3 regions of the Pandoraea faecigallinarum genome follow, and region 1 is predicted to be linked to each of the others. Evidence: riboswitches for the same ligand, from Rfam matches in the RefSeq annotation. Region 1 holds a riboswitch; each other region holds the start of a gene.
The links. A riboswitch is a leader RNA that binds a small molecule or an ion and turns the genes downstream of it on or off. The one in region 1 is predicted to bind cobalamin.
Positions count from the first base shown of each region.

Region 1 (3,273 bases):
TGCGCGTCCAAGGGTGTTGTAGCCATAGACCGTCTGGTATTGCTTGTTGAACACGTTGTCCAGATGCGCCGAGACATACCAGGATTTGTCGATGTCGTACCGTGCCTGAAGGTTGAAGAGTGCGTAGGCGCCAAGATGCTGGCCTCCCGTATCGTAACGCTCGCCGCTATAGAAGACATCGCCGCCGACACTGAACTTGCCGAAAAGCGACTGCGTCACGCCGAACGAGCCGTACTGCCTGGCGCGACGGGCAAGGACCTTGCCGGCGTCCAGATCGGTCGGATTCTGACGCGTGAACGACGCGCGCACGTCCGTCCCCGTCCACTGAATCTTGCCCTGATACGTCAGTTCAAGCCCTTCGACGCGGGCGTTTGCCACGTTCGCCGCGGTATACGGGTACACCGTGAGCGACTGGATCAGATTGGTGTAGTTCGTGCGAAACAGCGCAAGCTTCGCCAAACCGAAGCGCGCGTCGTAGAACTGCACGGCAAGTTCTTTCGAGATCGAGCGTTCCGGTTGCAGATTCGGGTTGCCGAAGCCCGGGTAGAACAGTTCGTTGAAGGTCGGCGCGCGAAAACCGTCGGACGCGTTCGCCATCAGCTTCCACTGGTCGGTCAGCCGGTAGCCGTAGCCGACCCAGTAGCTGTTGGCACCGCCGAAGTCGGAATACATGTCGCGGCGCACCGTCGCCTGTACCTCGTGTCTGTCTGCAATCACGCCTTCGTAGCCGACGTAGAACGAGTCGAGATGGCGGTTATTGCGGTCGTACTTCGTGCTGCTCTCGACCGTCTGTTCCTGACGCGTGTAACCGGCAATCAACTTCTGATCCGGCATGAAGGCGTATTCGTTCGCCCAGTCGATCTGATGGCTAGACGTATGGTAATTGCCGTTGCCCGCGCCGTTCAGGTAGTTATAGTTGTAATCGTCGCCCTGCGTGACGGTAAGGCGCGTGCTCCACTTGTCGGTGATCTTGCCTTTGGCATAGGCCGATATCTGACGCACCCGGGCATCGGTGTCGTTCAGATCGGAGGGCTTGCCGAATGCGTTGTCGTAGCTGATGCTGCCGTCGCTCTGGAACAGGCGTACGCCGGCTTCCCACGTGGAGCCGAACTTGCGCGACAGCGTGGCCGTGACGCTCGTGTTGTCGTCGCCATTTCGGTTCGGATTGACCTTGGGCGCGAAGCGCGGGTCCTGGGCCGAGATGCCGTTGGTGTGAAAGCGCGAGATGTCGAGCGAGAAGCGCGTCTTGCCGTCTTCGAAGGACCCGGCAATACCGGCGTTCGCCTGCGTGGTGTTGTTCGTGCTGTAGCCCAGTTCGGCGTAGGCTCTGGGCGGACCGCCGTCGCCGTGGCGCGTGAAGATCTGGATCACGCCGCCGACCGCCTGGGAGCCGTACAGCGCGGACACATTGCCGCGCACGATTTCGATGTGGTCGATCTGCGACACTGGAATTTGCGCGATGTTGGTCGTGCCGGTCGTGGCGGAGTTGACGGGCACGCCGTCGATCAGCACGAGCGATGCGTTCGACGCCGCGCCGCGCATGAAAATGCTGGCCGACGCGCCAAAGCCGCCGTTCTGTGCGATCTCCACGCCGGCCTGACCGCGCAGCAGCGTCGGCAAATCCTGGGCCTGACTTTGCTCGATTTGTTCGCGCGTGATGACCGAGGTGGAAGCGAGCGTGTCCACGAGCTTTTGCTCGGTGCGCGAGGCCGTGACGACGGTCGTATTGAGGGTGGGCGCGCCGTCGGCGGCTCGTGCATTGCAAGCGCAGGCGGCCAGCAAGGCGGCGCCGAGCGCGAGACGATATGGCGTCTGCGCGAGCGGTGCAAATGGTGCAGACAGCGCAGACGGTGGGAAAGGCGTCAGGGCAGCGCTGGCCGGGGGGCGACGTGAAAAAGCAGACGCGTGCGGCGTCATCGCGCGAACGTGGGTGCGCATGGTCGAGTGTAACTTCCGTAGTTTTCTTATTGCCTTGGCCCGTTCCCCCGCAGGCCGCCGACGAAAGGGGAGCGTCGCGGACACGTCGGCATGCGAGCATCACAGGCAGCATCGACACTTGAAAACGACGGCATGCCGCCTGCGGCTTGCGCTGGGCGGCATGCTGAATTCCCCACTCACTTGGGCCGGTATCCGGGCTGGTCATCGTCGCGCCTGACCGGCCTTCCCGTGCACGGTGAGGACACAGTGGCGTTGGAGGCGAAGCGCGTTTTCGGAAACCTTTCGGGTCGAAAGAATGACTTACCGTTGCGGGGGCAGCACAGGTTGGCCAGCCCGTGTGGGGACGCGGCTCCCTGTTTCCCGTTTAACTGCGCATGCCGGGAGGGCGTGCGCGAGCACCGAAGTGCCGCAAGTGTAGGGGCCATTCGAATGAGCGTCAATGCTCGTTCGTCGGGCATTGGCCGCCGATTCCGTTAGAATGTAGGGCAATCAAGAGGACGCAGCCCGATGCTCACCGATCTCGACAATCTCACCGACAAAATGGAACAGTTGGTTGTCATCAGCCAACGCTTTCACCAACACAATCAGGCGCTGCTTGCGGAACTCGACCGCGCGCGTGCCGAATGTGAAGAAACCCGCGCCGCCATTGAGCAATTGCGCACGGAACGCGACGCGTTGCGAGTGCAACGCGATCAACTCGCCGCCAAGATCGACGAGGCTCAGGTTCGCCTGAACGCGATCCTTGAAAAGCTTCCGACGCAAAACCCCGCTGAGGGTCAGATGGATCTGCTCGGCACCCCCGGTGGAGAACACGCATGACGATCAAGCAGCTTGAAGTTCATATTCTCGAACAGTCTTACCGCCTCGCCTGCCCGCCGGAACACGAAGCCGACCTGCTCGCGTCCGTCTCGCGCGTGGACGCGGAAATGAGCAAGGTTCGCGCGCAAAGCAGCGTGCGTGGCACCGACCGGATTGCCGTCATGGCAGCGTTGAGTCTGGCATCCGAATTGCTTGCGTTGGAAAAGAGTATTGCTGCCGGACAAGCATTCCCCGCCGAAGAAATTCAGCGTAGAATGCAAGCCATGGACGAACGGCTGAGCGCGGTAATCGATCAGTATCAAAGCTGAAGAGCGCGCGGGCCGTCCGGTCCAAAAGGTTAGTTTTCCCTGCCTGGTTCGCGAAAGTCATAGATTCCTTGAACCAATGATCTGTTGCAGGTTGCGGAAGTTTGTAGTGCTGGCGTGAGCGTCACTCTGTCTGATGAACCCAAAGCGCTACTAACCGCGACCACCTTGAACCTTCGGTTCAGGATGCCGGCTTAGCGGCTGAGGCGGG
Region 1 covers NZ_CP011807.3:1,316,962-1,320,234, reverse strand. Annotated here, with positions in the region: gene AB870_RS05985 (TonB-dependent receptor plug domain-containing protein) at 1-1,938, opposite strand, end outside; cobalamin riboswitch at 2,105-2,356, opposite strand; gene AB870_RS05980 (hypothetical protein) at 2,446-2,757, shown strand; gene AB870_RS05975 (cell division protein ZapA) at 2,754-3,065, shown strand; RNA gene ssrS (6S RNA) at 3,099-3,273, shown strand, end outside.

Region 2 (3,273 bases), 490 kb from region 1:
ATCAGCACGCCCATTGCGACGAAGGCCAGCACGGCGACTACCTTGATGAGCGCGAACCAGAATTCGGCCTCGCCGAAGCCGCGCGCCGACAGGGCATTCAGGCCGAACGTGATCGCAAGAAAGAGGGCGCTCCAGTAGACGCCGGGCACGTTCGGGAACCAGTAAGCCATGACGAGCTGGGCGGCAACCAGGTCCACCGCCACCGTGACGGCCCAGTTGTACCAGTAGTTCCAGCCCAGCGCGAACCCGAAGCCCTCGTCGACATAGCGCGCGCCGTACGTCGAGAACGAGCCGGAAACCGGCATGGCGGCGGCCAGCTCGCCGAGGCTGGTCATCAGAAAATAGACCATGAGGCCGATCAGCACATAGCCCAGCAGTGCGCCGCCGGGCCCCGCCTGCGCGACGGTGGCGCCGGAGGCCACGAACAGGCCGGTCCCGATGGAGCCGCCCACTGCGATCATCGTCAGGTGACGGGCGGACAGGGAGCGACGCAGTTCCGACGGGGCGGCGTTCCCCGCCCCGGTGTCCTCGCGCAGCGGGTCATGTTCCGATATTGCCAAAGTCGTGTTCCTCGATAGCCTTATGAGCGAATAGGAGTCCCCCGGGCCGCCTTCGGACCGCGGGCATCGAGCATGGTGGTGCTTCGCGCATCTCCCGGACACCGACCATCGACTTCTAGTTGTGGGTGCCGGGGAAATGGATGCCCGGTTCGCAGACGCCGAACAGGCCGTGGGGGAGGTAATTCAGAGTGGGGGGATTGTACTGCGGGTCTCCCCGGCGAGGCTACTTTCTGCCGATCCCGGCGCTTGCCGATGCCATGGCGCCGAAATTTGTGAGTATCAATGATTTCGCAAAGCCGCAACAACACGTAGAATGCGCGCTACCGACGGCCGGAAGCTGGTGCAAATCCAGCGCGGTCGCGCCACTGTAACTCGTCGTTTCGACGGGAAGTCAGACCTGGCCGTCGGGCTCACCGACCTTTTTTTGGGGCGCGAAACCCCAGGAGACCACGTATGACCCGCACGCTTCGCTTGCTGCGAATCTCCCCGTTCGTCGATTTCTCTCGTGCGCCAGTCGCCGCGCACGCTCGTCTCGCCTTGCCGTTGTCTGCCTGAGCCGGGCTCGCGGCAAGACACATCACCGGACCCGCCCGGCGCCCGGCCTTCCGCCAGTCGCACCGATTCCCGCAACGCCCGGGATGCGGGCGCGCGTCCGCACGAGAAACGCACGATATCGATAAGTCGTCGCCCAGGACGACAGGGGAAGACTCATGCATCGCTCATGCCCGGGGGCCTTCACCGGAGCCCCGGCCACGCGCGGCTTTGCACACAAGCAAACCGCACAGTTCCTCGTCGGCGCATGCTCGCTGTTCGGCGGCGCCTCTACCTGCGCGTTTGCGGACGAGGCGAAGCTGCCGCCCGTTACCGTCAGCGCCCGGCATTCGCGCGACGACGCGCCCCTCTCCACGCCGGGCGACACCGGCTCGCGCCTGAACCTGTCGAGCCTCGACACGCCGGCGAGCGTGGAGTCCGTTACCGCCGCGCAGATCGAAGCGCGCGGTGACCAGACCGTCAACGACGCCGTCACGCGTGCTACCGGCTTCACCAGCACCGCCACCCCCGGCAATGGGGGCACCGCACTCGCCGTGCGCGGCTTCGCCGGCCAGGAATCGGTGATGACGCTCTACGACGGTACGCGGCTCTATCCCGGGGCGGGCACGATGACATTCCCGTTCGACACCTGGCAAGTCGAGCGGATCGACGTGCTGAGAGGACCGGCGTCGGTGCTGTATGGCGAAGGCGCCATCGGCGGTGTGGTGAACGTCATTCCCCGGCAGCCGCAGCGCGAATCCGCCACGACGCTTCAGGCAGGCTTCGGCACGCAGGCACAGAAGCGCTTCGCCCTCGACACGACCGGCGCCCTCGGTCCGATGCTGTCGTATCGCTTCTACGTGAGCGATAACCGCAGCAACGGCTGGGTCGAGCGTGGCGATTCGCATACGACGTCGGTCGGCGGTGCGGTAAAGCTCGACGTCTCGCCGCGACTGTCGTTCACGCTTTCCTACGATTACGCACGCCAGATGCCCGCGACGTACTTCGGTGTGCCGCTCAATGGCGGTGCGCTCGATACCGCGCTGCGCGACAGGAACTACAACGTCGGCAACGCGCTGATTGCCTATTTCGATCAGTCGACCCGGCTCACGGGCGTCTACCGTGCTGGCGACGGCATCACGATCCGCGATCAGTTGTATTACCTGAACACGCACCGGCACTGGCGCAATAGCGAGTCGTACGAGATGGACCCGTCGACGCGTCTGGTCACGCGCAGCGACTACATCGAGATCCTTCAGCACGAGCAGCAGGCCGGCAACCGGCTCGATGCGACGATCGAGCGTAGTCTCGCGGGCCATGCGAACCGCTTCGTGATCGGCGTCGAAGCGAATCGGATTTCGTTCCGTCGCGACAGCAATACGCCATTCGGCGGGTCGTCCGTCGTGAGCGCAGACGGCTTCGATCCGGGCGTGTTCGCCAGCCCCGATCCCACCGTACCCGAGTTCCGGACGCTCACGCATCAGGTTGCGCTGTTCGCCGAAGACCGCTTCGACATCACCTCACGGCTCTCGGCCGTGGGCGGCCTGCGTTACGACTATCTCGACTATTCGCGCCGTCAGCTTGCATCCGGTACGGCCTTCGGAAAGGCGTTCTCGAACGTCGGCTGGCGTCTGGGCCTTGTCTATCAGGTCGGTCCGTCGGCATCGGTTTACGGCCAGTACACGCGCGGCGCAGATAGCGTCGGCTCGCTCGTCACGCTGTCGCAATCGCAGACACAGTTCGAGCTGGCAACCGGCGAACAGTGGGAGGCGGGCTTCAAACAGGAACTGCCGGAGGGACGCGGCTTCTGGACGCTCGCCGTCTATCAGATCGTGAAAAAACATCTGCTGACGAGCGATCCGCTGCATCCGGGCGTCACGCAGCAGGTCGGTCAGCAGTCGTCTCGTGGCGTCGAACTGTCGGGGGCGCTGACGCTGGGCTACGGTGTCTCGGTCGAGGCGAATGCCGCACTGCTGCGCGCCCGTTACGATCGTTTCGACGAAAACGTCGGCGGTATGGCCGTCTCGCGCAGCGGCAACGTGCCGAACAACATTGCGCAGCAAACCGCCAACGTGTGGCTGACCTGCTCGCCGATTCGCGATGTGGTGCTCGGCGCCGGGTTGCGCTACGTCGGCCGCCGCTACAGCGATAACGCGAACACCGCACCGATGCCGTCTTACAC
Region 2 covers NZ_CP011807.3:822,248-825,520, forward strand. Annotated here, with positions in the region: gene AB870_RS03715 (amino acid permease) at 1-560, opposite strand, end outside; adenosylcobalamin (AdoCbl) riboswitch at 866-1,013, shown strand; gene AB870_RS03720 (TonB-dependent receptor) at 1,271-3,273, shown strand, end outside.
Region 2: it holds a riboswitch for cobalamin, as region 1 does, so the genes downstream of both, AB870_RS03720 (TonB-dependent receptor) here and AB870_RS05985 (TonB-dependent receptor plug domain-containing protein) in region 1, are expected to answer to the same signal.

Region 3 (3,273 bases), 2.6 Mb from region 1:
CGCGGCCAGCAATGCGCAGGGCTCGCAGACGGCGTGCACGCCGGTGTGTTGGTAAACGGTGTTCGAACGTGGCAACTGCGGATGGGCATCCAGACACGTTTCGATATCCGCAGGTGCGCATCCTATCAAGGCAAGGCCGTGATGCTCGCAGAAACGGACGAGCGCGGGGTCGGCGGCCTTTCTGTCGAGCGTTGCCACCGCGCCGACTTCCGCCAGCGTGCGTGACCCCAGCGCCGCGCGCACGGCGGCCTCGATCTGTTCGGCCGTCACACCCTGCCGGAAGCCGATGCCGACACTCAGCGGCCGTACCGCGGCGATCGGGACAGCACGCTTCGGGATGGCAGGCTTCGGGCCGGCAGAGTCGGACGTATGCGCCAGCGAGACCACCTCGCCGATCACGATAATCGATGGCGAGCCGATGCCGGCGGCCCGGACCTTGGCGGGCAGGGCGTTCAGCGTGGCAAGCACGTGACGCTGCGCCGGCAACGTCGCCGACTCGATGGCGGCACACGGTGTGCACGGCGCCAGCCCGGCTTGCAACAGGCGATTCGCGATGTCTTCCAGACGCAGGATGCCCATGTAGATGACGAGCGTGAGGCCCGCGGCGGCGAGCGCCTGCCAATCCGGCTCGTCGTCGCCCGCGCCGTGCCCCGTCACGAAGATCGTGCCCTGCGCCAGCCCCCGGTGCGTCACGGGAATGCCGAGCGTCGTTGGCGCAGCAATGCCGGCGGTGATGCCGTTGACGATCTCCACGGCAACGCCTTCGGCTTGCAGGGCCAGCAGTTCTTCGCCGCCGCGTCCGAAAACGAACGGGTCGCCGCCCTTCAGACGCGCCACGCTGCGGCCGGCGCGCAAGTGCGCGAGCATCAGCTCGATGATCTCGCGTTGCGGGGTGGAGGCATGTCCGCCGCGCTTGCCGACGTGGACGACCTGTGCCTGTGGCCCGGCCATGAGGAGCACGTCCGGATTCACGAGGTCGTCCACCAGCACGACATCCGCGACGGCGAGCGCCCGCATGGCCTTGACAGTGATGAGTTCGGCGTCGCCCGGCCCGGCGCCGATCAGCCAGGCGCGGCGCTCGTGGCTCGTGGCACTCATTGGGGACCTCGTGCGTGACGATGGACCTGAAGGCCGGCGTTCATGTGACGAGGGGATGCGAGAACGATGCCCGGCATCCGGGAGGGACATGCCGCCGGAGGGGGGCCAGGACGATGACTCGATGCACTGCAACGTCTCACAGGGGGATGAAAAAATCTGGTGGCGAGCATACCACAGGCGTTTGCCCGTTCGCTGCCTTGACGCAGCGGTATCCGGCACCTACACTCGCGGCTAATCTGGTGCTCGCGCGCATGTTCCCGTGCGCGCAGTTAAACGGGAAACAGGAGAGCGGCGCGACCACGCGCAAGTCGTGCGACGCGACGCTCCAGCCTGTGCTGCCCCCGCAACGGTAAAACGAAGGCGCCGCAGTCATGCGGTGCCGGGCCGTCTTCAACCCCGCAGGTGTTTCATCTGTTTCAAGGGGCGAGACCACTGCGCAACAGCCTTCGATGGCGGCGTGGGAAGGTGAAGCGGCCGTTTCGTCAGCCCGGATACCGGCCGGAGAAGACGATTGGCACTGCGGGTAGGCGGTGTGCAGTCAAACCCTCAGCTTTGTCACGCTTTCTCCGTTTTTCCGATGCAGCCGCCGGCGGCGGCACGGTCGCGTCCTGCCGGGCGGGCCGCGCGCCGTACCGACGACGGTGCCGGGCGGGGTCAGGCGTGCGACTACGCTTTGCTTCCATGTCGAGTTCCATGCGCAAGATCCCCGTGACCGTGATTACGGGCTTCCTCGGTAGCGGTAAGACCACGCTGCTGCGTCACATCCTGTCCGGCAACAACGGCCTGCGCGTCGCCGTGATCGTCAACGAGTTCGGCGAGCTTGGCATCGACGGCGAGATTCTCAAGGGCTGCGGCATCGGCTGCGACGAGAACGGCCGGGAGACCGAGGGCCAACTGTTCGAACTGGCCAACGGCTGCCTGTGCTGCACCGTGCAGGAGGAGTTCTTCCCGGTGATGGAAGCGCTCAACGAGCGACGCGACCGGATCGACCACGTGCTGATCGAAACCTCCGGGCTGGCGCTGCCCAAGCCGCTGGTGCAGGCCTTCAACTGGCCGTCGATTCGCAATGGCTTCACCGTTGATGCGGTCATTACGGTCGTTGACGGTCCTGCGGCGGCCAGCGGGCAATTCGCCGAAAATCCCGACGCCGTCGATGCGCAGCGCAAGGCCGACCCGAACCTCGATCACGAGTCGCCGCTGCACGAACTGTTCGAAGATCAACTGAGTGCAGCCGATCTCGTCGTCCTCAATAAGACCGATCTGCTCGACGAGGCGGCGCAGGCCAGCGTATCGGCGGCGATCCGGGAGGCGTTGCCCGCGCACGTGAAGATCGTGCCCGCCAGCAATGGCAACCTCGACCTGGGTGTGCTGCTCGGCCTGAACTCGGCGTCCGAGCAAACCATCGACCAGCGCCACGATCACCACGGCTCGGCGGACGACGCCGACCATCACCACGACGCGTTCGATTCGGTCATGGTCTGCGTGTCGACGCAGGCCTCCGACGCTCTGGACGCGTTGGGCGCGTCCGCATCGCGCGAGACGATCATCGCGGCGTTGCGTCAACTGGTCGAGCATCACACGATCTACCGTGCGAAGGGTTTCACGGCCTTGCCCGGTGCGCCGATGCGCCTTGTCGTGCAGGGTGTGGGCCAGCGTTTCGACAGCTATTTCGACCGTCACTGGCGCGCGGCGGACGTGCGCGGCAGCCGCTTCGTGCTGATCGGCGAAGATCTCGACGCCGACGCGCTTCAGCGCGAGTTCGACGCCGCACTGCGCGCGATCTCGCCCGTCGCGACGGCCTGACGCACGCCCCCCGGACGACGCCTCGCATGCATCTGCTACGCACAGTCCCCGGCGGCTTCGTCGACGACGCGGCCGGTGTGATCCGCATCGACCAGCAGCCTGCCGACATCGTCGTGCTCAGTTCCGCCGACACGACGTTGTCGCTGCTGGCGAGCGTGGTCGAGCGCCTCGGTGACGATTTCCCAAGTCTGCGGCTCGCCAATGTCACGTATCTGCGCCAACCGGCGTCGGTCGATTTCTATGTCGAGGATGTCTTGCGGCATGCGCGCGTGGTGGTGGTCGATCATCTCGGCGGCGAGGCGTACTGGCCGTACGGCATCGAGCAGATCGTCGCGCTGGCACAGCGTCGTGGGCAAATGCTCGTGATGTTCT
Region 3 covers NZ_CP011807.3:3,920,471-3,923,743, reverse strand. Annotated here, with positions in the region: gene AB870_RS27465 (cobalamin biosynthesis protein) at 1-243, opposite strand, end outside; partial or broken gene cobA (uroporphyrinogen-III C-methyltransferase) at 373-1,098, opposite strand; cobalamin riboswitch at 1,319-1,615, shown strand; gene cobW (cobalamin biosynthesis protein CobW) at 1,780-2,901, shown strand; gene cobN (cobaltochelatase subunit CobN) at 2,928-3,273, shown strand, end outside.
Region 3: it holds a riboswitch for cobalamin, as region 1 does, so the genes downstream of both, cobW (cobalamin biosynthesis protein CobW) here and AB870_RS05985 (TonB-dependent receptor plug domain-containing protein) in region 1, are expected to answer to the same signal.